2 regions of the Kitasatospora sp. NPDC088548 genome follow, and region 1 is predicted to be linked to the other one. Evidence: riboswitches for the same ligand, from Rfam matches in the RefSeq annotation. Region 1 holds a riboswitch; the other holds the start of a gene.
The links. Region 1 has a riboswitch for glycine ahead of gcvP (aminomethyl-transferring glycine dehydrogenase). Riboswitches for the same ligand answer to the same signal wherever they lie in the genome.

Region 1 (5,381 bases):
GTCCTCGACGTCCACGTCGCCGTCGACCAGGGTCTTGACCACGACCACGCGCATGCCGGCCATCACGGCGGAGGCCGCGTTGGTGCCGTGCGCGGAGGACGGGATCAGGCAGACGTCACGCTGGGTGTCGCCGTTGGCGTGGTGGTAGGCGCGGACGGCCAGCAGGCCGGCCAGCTCGCCCTGGGAGCCGGCGTTCGGCTGGATGGAGACGGCGTCGTAGCCGGTCACCTCGACCAGCTGCTGCTCCAGCTGACGGATCAGGGTGAGGAAGCCCTGCGCCTGGTCGATCGGCGCGAAGGGGTGCAGCTGGCCGAACTCGGGCCAGGTCACCGGCTCCATCTCGGTGGTCGCGTTGAGCTTCATGGTGCAGGAGCCCAGCGGGATCATGCCGCGGTCCAGCGCGTAGTCCCGGTCCGACAGGCGGCGCAGGTACCGCAGCAGCGCGGTCTCCGAGCGGTGGCTGTGGAAGACCGGGTGGGTCAGGTACTCGTCCTCGCGCAGCAGCGCGGCGGGCAGCGCGTCGGCGCCCTCCGCGACCTCGACGCCCTCGACGCCGAACGCGGCCCAGACGCCCGCCAGGTGCTCGCGGGTGGTGGTCTCGTCGGTGGAGACCGAGATCCGGTCCTCGCCGTCCTGGTAGACGTTGATGCCGTGCTCGCGGGCGGCCTCGGCGATCGCGGCGGCGCGGCCGGGGACGACGGCGGTGACGGTGTCGAAGAACTCGCCGTGCAGCAGTTCCACGCCGCCGGCCCGCAGGCCCTCGGCGAGGGCGGCGGCGTAGCGGTGGGTGCGCCGGGCGATGTCCGCCAGGCCGTCCGGGCCGTGGTAGACGGCGTACATCGAGGCCATCACGGCGAGCAGCACCTGGGCGGTGCAGATGTTGCTGGTCGCCTTCTCGCGGCGGATGTGCTGCTCACGGGTCTGCAGCGCCAGGCGGTAGGCGCGGTTGCCGTCGGCGTCGACGGAGACGCCGACCAGGCGGCCGGGCAGCGAACGGGCGTACTCGGCGCGCACCGAGAGGTAGCCGGCGTGCGGGCCGCCGAAGCCCATCGGCACCCCGAAGCGCTGCGAGGTGCCGCAGGCGATGTCGGCGCCGAGCGAGCCCGGGGACTTCAGCAGGGTGAGCGCCAGCAGGTCGGCGGCGACGGCGACGATCGCGCCGAGGCCGTGGGCCTGCTCGATGACGGGGGTGAGGTCGCGGACCACACCGGTGGCACCCGGGTACTGGAGCAGCACGCCGAAGACACCGCGCTCGACGATCTCGGCCGGGATGCCCGCGGAGAGGTCGGCGACGACGACCTCGACCCCGGTCGGCACGGCGCGGGTGTTGACCACCGCGAGGGTCTGCGGCAGGGTCTCGGCGTCGACCAGGAAGACACCGCCCTTGACCTTGGTGACGCGGCGGGCCAGCGCCATCGCCTCGGCGGCCGCGGTGCCCTCGTCGAGCAGCGAGGAGCCGGAGGTGGGCAGGCCGGTCAGGTCGGAGACCAGGGTCTGGAAGTTGATCAGCGCCTCCAGGCGGCCCTGCGAGATCTCCGGCTGGTACGGCGTGTAGGCGGTGTACCAGGCCGGGTTCTCCAGGACGTTGCGGAGGATCACCGGCGGGGTGAAGGTCCCGTAGTAGCCCAGGCCGATCATCGGCTGGAGCACCCGGTTGCGGCCGGCCAGCTCGCGCAGCTCCGCGAGCACCTGGGCCTCGCTGCGACCCGCGGGCAGGTCCAGACCGGTGATGGAGCGGATCGCCTCGGGCACGGCGGTGGCGGCGAGCTCGTCCAGCGAGCCGTAGCCGACCTGGGCCAGCATCTTCTCCTGCGCGGCGGCGTCGGGGCCGATGTGGCGGGTCTCGAAGGGGCTGGCCTGCTCAAGCTCGGTGAGGGTCGCGGCGCTGGTGGAGCGTCCGGCGTTCGGCTGGGCGTTCATGGTGGTCGAGGCCTCCTGGTCACGGACCGGCGGGGGTCCGCACGCCGGACGGCTCCGATCGCTGCGGACAGCGGCTCGGCCCGGGCGGACGAACCCGACAGGCCTCCCCCTCTGTCATCGGGACCTGAGAGCTTCACCCGCACGGTGCGCTGTGGGCGCACCGTCGGCTTGCACCGTCGGTGAGGGTGGTGGCCGCCGGCTCCCTCGCCGGCGGTCCTGCCCTGCTTTCCAGAGTGACCTATCCCACACGGTACGGATGCCTGAGAGATTCCGGGGAGGAGTTGCTCCTTCGGCGCCTCGACCAGCGGTTTTCGCGGTCGGGGACTCTCCCGAGCGGGCTCGGCGGTCGCGCCCAGGGTACCAGCGGGAAGCCCTCCGATCACGGGTACGTCAGGTCACTCGGCCACTTCACCCGTGACCCGTACAGCGGAGCACCCGGCCCGGACGGCTGCACCCGGCTCGCGTATGTCTGGTTCATGGCTTTTGGTGTGAAGTGGCGGAGGGAACGGGTGCTCAAACCGCCGGCCTACGGCGTTCCGCAGGAACAGCTGCACGGGAGGAAAGAGTGCAAACCGATATCGATCCCCGGGACCTCATCGGCCACAAGGCGGTGGACCGCAACGGAGACAAGATCGGCACGGTCGACGAGGTGTACCTCGACGACGCCACCGGCCAGCCGGAGTGGGCCGCCGTCCGGACCGGCATCTTCGGCCGGGACGCCTTCGTCCCGCTGACCACCAGCGAGTTCTCCGGCGACGAGCTGCGGGTGCCGTACGACAAGTCCCTGGTGAAGGAGTCACCGGACTTCGGCGTGGGCCAGCACCTCTCACCGGCCCAGGAACTCCAGCTCTACCGCTACTACGGACTCGACACCCCGGCGGACGACCGCTCCGGGCCCGACACCGACCAGCCGGCCGACCTGGACTTCGGCGCCGTCCCCCCGGCGGAGAAGGCCGCCGACGCGGCGGGGGCGGGCGCGGCCGCAGGCGTCGCGTCCACCGCCGCGGCTCCGGCCAAGCACCTCTCCTTCCACTCCGCAGACGCCGCGCCCCCCGCCGGGCCGCTCGCCTTCCACTCCGCCGACACCGCGCCCGCCAAGCACGCCACCACCCCGGCGGTCGACCTCGGCAAGCCGTCCGGACCCGCCCGGGAGACCGCCTCGGGAGCCGGCACCGCCACCGCGCCCGCCGCCGCGCCCCGGCCGCAGACCACGGAGCCCGACACTCCGGCCGTCGACGGCGCCCCAGTCGTCGACGGCGCCCCGGTCGACGCCGCACGGCCGGCCCCGCCCGCGCTCGGCAGCCCGGTGGAGCTCACCTGCCGCGAGGAACGGCTGGAGGTCACCACCGAGTGGCACGTCCTGGGCACCGCGAAGCTGCGCAAGTACGTCATCACCGAGGCGGTGGAGCACCGCGTCCCCGTGGTCCGCGAGCGGGTCCGGGTGGAGCGGACGCCCGTCAGCGAGGCCGAGCGCGCGCTCATCACCAACAAGGAGATCGCCGAGTCCGTCGAGGAGGTCACGCTGCGCGAGGAGCGCCCGGTGGTCCGCAAGTACCTGGCGCCCGTCGAGCGGGTCCGCCTGGTGGTCGAGCGGTACACCACCGAGGAGGTGATCCGCGACGAGCTGCGGCGCGAGCACATCGAGGTGCACGACGCCACCGCGCCCGCCCCGCCCCCCGCGACGGCGTCCGTCCACACGCCCGTACCCCCGGCGGCCCACACTCCGCACCCGGCCACAGCCGCCCGTGCGGTGGACGAACCGGCCCGCGAGGCTCCGGTCCGGCCGCTCATCTGAACCGGACATCAGCAGGACCCCGGGCCGCCGCGGCCCGGGGTCCTCGACTTTGCCAAAGCTTCACCAATCGATATTTGACACACTGAAGTATCCCCCTGCATGGTTACTTCAGTTCATTCACCATGTACAGGAGGAAGCAACCGTGAGTGAGGCACCACAGCCCACCACCACGAAGCCAAGCAGCGCCCGGGTCCTGCCGGCCCTCATCCTGGCGATGCTGTCGTTCAGCGTGGTGCAGACCGCGGTCGTTCCGATCCTGCCCTCGCTGGCCAAGGAGCTCGGCGTCTCGGGCTCCAGCATCACCTGGCTGATGACCGCCAACCTGCTCTCCGCCGCCGTGCTGACCCCCCTGCTGGGGCGCTTCGGCGACCTGCGCGGCCGCAAGCCGATGCTGCTGATCTCGCTGGCCGGCCTGGTGGCGGGGTCCGCACTCGCGGTCACCACCCACTCCTTCACCTGGCTGGTCGTCGCCCGCGTCCTCCAGGGCGCCGGCGGTGGCGTGCTGCCGCTGGCCATCAGCATCGTCCGTGACGAACTGCCCAAGCAGAAGGTCACCGGCGGCGTCGCGGCGATCAGCGCGTCGATGGGCGTCGGCAGCGGCCTCGGCCTGGTCGCCACCGGCCTGCTGCTGGAGCACTGGAGCTACAAGTCGATCTTCTGGATGGGCCTGGTCTTCGGTCTGCTCGCGGTCGCCCTGGTCGCCTTCCGGGTGCCCGCCGACCCGGTCACCGACAAGGACGGCGGCGCCGACCCGCTCGGTGCGATCACCCTGGCCGGCTGGCTCTCCGCCCTGCTGGTCGCGGTCAGCCAGGGCAACCACTGGGGCTGGACCTCCACCAAGACGCTCGGCCTGTTCGCCGTCGCCGCCGTGGTCGCCCTGATCTGGGGCGTCATCGAGGTCAAGGTCAAGCACCCGCTGGTCGACATGACGATGATGTCCCGCCCGGCCGTCGCCTTCACCAACCTGGCCGGCCTGCTGATCGGCTTCGGCATGTACGGCTCGTTCATGGTGATCAGCAACTTCGCCCAGACCCCTGAGAAGCTCGCCCACTACGGCTTCACCGCCACCGTGCTGCACGCCGGCATCATGCTGCTGCCCTCCGCGCTCGGCTCGATGGTCGCCGCCCCGCTCGGCGCCCTGCTGATCGCCCGCCGCGGCCCCCGCCTCCCGCTGGTCCTCGGTGGCGTCCTCGGCGCCGTCGCGATGGCCTACCTGGCCCTGCGGCACAGCCACGAGGCCGACATCTACACCGCCTCGGCGATCTTCGGTCTGGGCATCGGCCTCGCCTTCTCGGCGATGCCCGCCTACATCAACGGCGCCGTCCCGGTCGAGCAGAGCGGCATCGCCAACGGCATGAACGCCGTGCTGCGCACCGTCGGTGGCGCGATCGGCACCGCCGTGATGGCCGCCATCCTGACCGGCGACACCATGAAGCTGCCGATCCCGGTCTCGCTCCCCACCCTGGACGCCTACAAGCACGCGTTCTGGACCGCCGCCGCGGTCTGCGTGGTCGCCGGCGCCGTCCCCTTCCTGATCCGCAGCGTCAAGCCCGCCACCATCGTGGCCCAGGGCTCCGCGGCGAACCACGCCTCCAGCCCCGAGCTGGTGAAGACCGACGCCTGACGAGGCGTCCACCCCCGCGCTCAGGGACAGGGCGCGGGGGAC
Region 2 (5,381 bases), on a different contig from region 1:
GGAGATCGCGATGGCGAAGAGCAGCAGCGGGAAGGCGAGGAAGACGTCCATCACCCGGCTGATCAGGGTGTCCACCCAGCCGCCGTAGTAGCCGGCCATCACGCCGAGCACCACGCCGATGGTGTTGGACAGCAGGGTCGCCCCGAAGGCGACGAGCAGGGAGACCCAGGAGCCCTCGATGACCCGGGTGAGCAGGTCACGGCCCTGCAGCGGGTCGACCCCGAGCGGGTGGTCCCAGCTCATCCCGCCCCAGTCGCCCAGCGGCAGGCCGCCGAGGTTGGCGTCCAGCAGGTCCTGGTTGAGGGCGTCGGGGTCCAGTCCGAAGACGGACTCGATCGGCTTGGCCAGCAGGGCGAGCAGGATCAGCAGGATCACCACGACACCGCCGGCGACGGCGGCCTTGTCCCGCTTGAAGCGGGTCCAGGCGATCCGGCCGAGCGAGCGGCCTTCGATCTTCTTGGCCGGGCTCGCGGCGGCGGCTGCCCCCGGTTCGCTCCCGGCGGTCTTGATGGGTGCGGTCATGGTCAGTTGGTCCCCTCGCCGACGGTGGCCGGCCCACGGGTGCCGGTCGCCGGTTCGGCGCTACGGCTGGTGCGGACGTGCGGAGGTGCAGGGTTCGGGTGGTGCACGGCGGTACGAGGTACTCGGTGCTGCTGCCACGCGGGATGGGCATCGCGCGGTTCGAGCGGTTCGCGGCGCGCGTTCACCTTTGTGGGGCTCCAAGTACACGCGGTGCGTTGCGCAGAACTCTCTGCCATCTGAACTGGCTTGCGCCAGCCCTGACCACCGACAGATGCCCAACTGTGATCTGTGCGCATGCACCTCCGGATTCTCGGCATATCCCTCTTCACACAGCTGTTACAGGCATGTCAAGATGTGTGACGGCACCGGCCGGAAAATCGTCCGGAAAAACCAGGAAGCCGACCTGACGTCACGTCAAGTCGGCTTCTCGTACTGGTTTTCGACGGTGCGGGGCTCCGGCGCGCCCGGTCAGCGCCCCGGATAGCCGGGCCACGGCTGCTGCTGCGGCGGCTGCCCCGGCCAGCCAGGGCCGGGCGGCTGGGTGCCGTAACCGCCGTACGCCGGCCCCGTCTGCGAGGTGTACGGCGGTGGCGGCACCGGCGGGTAGGGCGCGGTCGCCGGCCGCCCGCGGCCGGCCGCCTCACGGTCGAAGAACGGCCGCGCGTTGGCCCGCATCCAGAGCGCCACCGGGTCGTACTCGTCCCCCATCGCCACCGTGGAGACGGCCAGGCCCTCCGGGGCCACCGCGATCGCCCGCTGCATCAGGGCCCGGACGGCCTCCACGGTCGGTGGCGAACTCTCGTAAAGATCAAGGCCGATGGCCAGGTACGGCTCACCGACGGCGGGCTGCACCCAGGCCCGGCACAGCGCCCTGACCGCCCGCACCTCGCCCGCCTGCCGCTCCAGCAGCGCGAAGAACTGCTGGGCCGGCACCTGCGGTTCGCTCAGCTTCAGCGGCCCGGCCGGCAGCCGGTCCAGCCCCGCCGCGATCCGCCGGAGGTCCGCCCAGGGCACCCCGACACCGCCGCCGGGGGCGTGCGGATTCAGCCAGAGGCCCCAGCGGGTGCGGTACAGCGAGGCGGCGATCTCCCGGCCGGAGATCACCTCGTGCGCCCGGGCCCAGCCGGACGCCGCCAGCTGCTCGGGCGAGGTGACGGCCGGCGCGTAGCCGTGGCCGCTGATCTCCATGTTCCCGTACTGGGCGTCCGGGCTGCCGGGGGTGCCGTGCCAGAGCAGCATCCAGACCTGGCCCGCGGCAAGGGCGTGCAGCAGCGCCTCGTACGCCTCGTAGCGCTCCGGCGCGACCTCGCGCAGGGCTCGCTCCAGCGCACCCGGATCCGCGCCGGGGCGCCCGGCGGGCGCCTGGCCCCAGGGCCCCGGTGCACCGCCCGCTACCGCTCCCGCACTCATGCGCCCACCTCGCTGCGCCTCTTCTTCTCTCACCCGCCGACCCGGCGGCTGCCTGCACGCACCCTATGGCGCGCCACCGACCGCCGCCACGCCGACGTGTCTGCCTCGTCCCCTCCTCCGGCCCGACGCCGGGCGGGGAGGGAACGCGTCACATCCGTGTGTAGAACGGCCGGACCTGGTTGAGCAACCACTCGACCACGGGATCCTCCACGAGATCGAGTAGTACGAGGTGGACGCCGCCGGGCAGCGGCGCGGTTCCCAGTGCCCGGCCCAGTGCTTCGTTCACGGTGGCCGGCTCGGCCGGGGCCGCCGGGTCGAGCTGGACCCCGATGAACATCACGGTCGGCTCGCCCTCGACGCTGGCCAGCGCCCGCCGGGCGGTCAGCACCCCGGGCAGGCCGGCGAGTTCGGCCCGGGCGGCGGCCAGGAAGGCCTCCGGGTCCTCGCCCGGCACCGGCTCGCGCAGCGCCACCCGGCCGCCGGTCGGGCTGTCCGGGGCCTCCCAGCGGTCCTCGCGCGGCCCGCGCCGCAGCTCGGCCACGCCCTCCGGCGGCACCGGGATGCCGACCGCCGCCTCCGGGTTCACCGCTATGCCGATGCCCAGCGGCAGCCCGCGGGCGAACTCCCAGACCGGCGCGACCGCGAAGGCCATCCCCGGCGCCTGCCGCAGGAACACCTCCTGCGAGGAGAAGACCGGCACATAGGGGTCGCCGGCCAGCTCGACGGTCGGCAGGTTCAGCGACTGGCCCTGCGGATCGGCCCCGGCCGGCAGCGGGATCCACACCTGGCTGCGGGCCAGTACCTCGATCACCCGGGCGGTCGCGCCCGGGTCGCCGAGCGCGGCGGTGAGCACCTGCTCCAGCTCGTTGGCCGGCCATCCGCCGCCCTGCGGCGCCGTCTCCGGGCCGCCCCACCCCTGCTGCTGCTCCGCCGGGTACCCCATGCGCCCCTGTACCGCCCTGTGTCCGTGTGCCGTGCTCGTGCGCCGCGCCGTGCCCGCCGGCGTGCCCGCCGGCGCGCCCGCCGACGCCGAGCAGCCTAGCGGGCCGCCCGGGGCCCCTCTCCCGCCCGGGGCGCAGACGTGCCATGATGTGCGCGTCTCCGCGCTTTCCCGACGGAGGCCCCTAACTCCATACAGGCCGCTCGAACCCGCGCGGGAGAGCCCGGAGTGCCCCGTCAGGCGGCACAGCCGGCGCCGAAGGAGCAAGTCCTCCCCGGAAACTCTCAGGCACCCCTACCGCACGGGTTAGGCACATCTGGAAAGCGGCGCACGGCTCTGCCACGCGCCCACCCACGGTGCAAGCCGCCATGTTGTCCTGTTAGCTGTAAAGAGCTGCGGGCCTGCGTGCGGTGAAGCTCTCAGGTACGACGACAGATGGGGAGACCCAGCCGCCGCATGCCCGCGCGCAGGGTCGGCCCCGAGCGGGACCGGTCCGGCGTGCGCACACCTGAGTGCCCAGACCGAGGAGTCCCAGGCCATGTCGTCCCTCCGCCTCACCGCGCTCGACGCGCTGCACCGCGCCCTCGGCGCGACCATGACCGACTTCGCCGGCTGGGACATGCCGCTGCGCTACGGCAGCGAGCGCGAGGAGCACCTCGCCGTCCGCACCAGGGCCGGCCTCTTCGACCTCTCCCACATGGGCGAGATCACCGTCACCGGTCCGCAGGCCGGCGAGATGCTGGACCACGCGCTGGTCGGCTTCGTCTCCGCGCTGGGCGTGCTGCGCGCCCGCTACACCATGATCTGCGCCGAGGACGGCGGCATCCTGGACGACCTGATCGTCTACCGCCTGCGCGAGGACGCCTTCCTGGTCGTCGCCAACGCCTCCAACGCCCAGCTGGTGCTGGACGAGCTGATCGCCCGCGCCAAGGGCTTCGACGCCGTCGTCACCGACGACCGCGACACCTACTCCCTGATCGCCGTCCAGGGCCCGGAGTCCACCGCGATCCTCGCCGACACCACCGACGCCGACCTGCCCGGCCTGAAGTACTACGCGATCCTCCCGGCCCGGGTGGCCGGCCGCGAGGTGCTGCTCGCCCGCACCGGCTACACCGGCGAGGACGGCTTCGAGATCTTCTGCGCCCCGGCCGACGCCGAGCCCGTCTGGACGGCGCTGACCGAGGCCGGCGCCGACCGCGGCCTGGTGCCCTGCGGCCTGTCCTGCCGCGACACGCTGCGCCTGGAGGCGGGCATGCCGCTGTACGGGCACGAGCTGTCCACCGACCTGACCCCGTTCGACGCCGGCCTGGGCCGGGTTGTCCGGTTCGACAAGACCACCAACGAGGGCGCGTTCATCGGCCGCAAGGCGCTGGAGAAGGCCGCCGCCGAGGCCGAGGCCCACCCGCCGCGGGTGCTGGTCGGCCTGGTCTCCGAGGGCAAGCGCGTCCCGCGCGCCGACTACACCGTGGTCTCCGCCGACGGCACGCCGATCGGCCGGATCACCTCCGGCGCCCCCTCCCCCACGCTGGGCAAGCCGATCGCGATCGCCTACGTGGACGCGGCGCACGCCGCGCCCGGCACCACCGTCGCGGTGGACGTCCGCGGCCGGCCCGAGCCGGTGCAGGTCGTGGCGCTGCCGTTCTACAAGCGCGCCCGCTGAGGGCCCGCTCCGTCCCGCGCCGGGCAGCTCCCCGGCGCGGGGCGGAGCCCGCCTCCGGCCCGTCCGCCGAGGCCCGCTTTCCCCCCGTAGATCCACGTCGATGCCGTCCGCCCGCCGGACCGCTTCGTCGTACCCGCTTCCCATCCTGGAGAATGACGCCATGAGCAACCCCCAGCACCTGCAGTACACCAAGGAGCACGAGTGGCTGACGGCCGCCGCTGACGGTGTCTCCACGGTCGGTATCACCGCCCACGCGGCCGACGCCCTGGGCGACATCGTCTATGTGCAGCTGCCCGAGGTCGGCGAGACCGTGACCGCGGGTGAGACCTGTGGCGAGCTCGAGTCCACCAAGTCGGTCAGCGACCTGTACTCGCCGGTCACCGGCGAGATCGTCGAGGTCAACCAGGCCGTCCTGGACGACAACGCCCTCGTCAACAGCGAGCCCTTCGAAGGCGGCTGGCTGTTCAAGGTCCGCGTCGAGGCCACCGACGAGCTGCTGAGCGCCGACGAGTACGACGCGCTCACCAACCCCGAGGCCTGATCGTCCGCCGGGGCGGCCGCAGCGCGGCGGCCGCCCCGCGGCCGGCCGTCCCCGCCCTCCCGTCGCCCGCCGCCTCCCTCCCAAGGGCGCGCCAAGCGCGGCACGTCCTTCTCTCCTCCCCGGGAAGACCACACCATGACGGTTCTCAACCAGTCCCTGCACGCTCTCGACCCGGAGATCGCCGCCGCGGTCGACGCCGAGCTGCACCGCCAGCAGACCACCCTGGAAATGATCGCCTCCGAGAACTTCGCCCCGGTGGCGGTCATGGAGGCCCAGGGCTCGGTGCTCACCAACAAGTACGCCGAGGG

Region 2: linked by a shared signal. The riboswitch ahead of gcvT (glycine cleavage system aminomethyltransferase GcvT) and the one ahead of gcvP (aminomethyl-transferring glycine dehydrogenase) in region 1 are both predicted to bind glycine.

What each region holds. Positions count from the first base shown of each region.
Region 1 is NZ_JBIVMI010000003.1:12,014-17,394, reverse strand. Features, by position in the region: gene gcvP (aminomethyl-transferring glycine dehydrogenase) at 1-1,920, opposite strand, end outside; glycine riboswitch at 2,159-2,262, opposite strand; gene ACIP82_RS05535 (PRC and DUF2382 domain-containing protein) at 2,486-3,715, shown strand; gene ACIP82_RS05530 (MFS transporter) at 3,858-5,339, shown strand.
Region 2 is NZ_JBIVMI010000014.1:158,731-164,111, reverse strand. Features, by position in the region: gene ACIP82_RS19815 (ABC transporter permease) at 1-522, opposite strand, end outside; gene ACIP82_RS19810 (enhanced serine sensitivity protein SseB C-terminal domain-containing protein) at 991-1,932, opposite strand; gene ACIP82_RS19805 (enhanced serine sensitivity protein SseB) at 2,081-2,875, opposite strand; glycine riboswitch at 3,077-3,182, shown strand; gene gcvT (glycine cleavage system aminomethyltransferase GcvT) at 3,411-4,532, shown strand; gene gcvH (glycine cleavage system protein GcvH) at 4,693-5,073, shown strand; gene glyA (serine hydroxymethyltransferase) at 5,209-5,381, shown strand, end outside.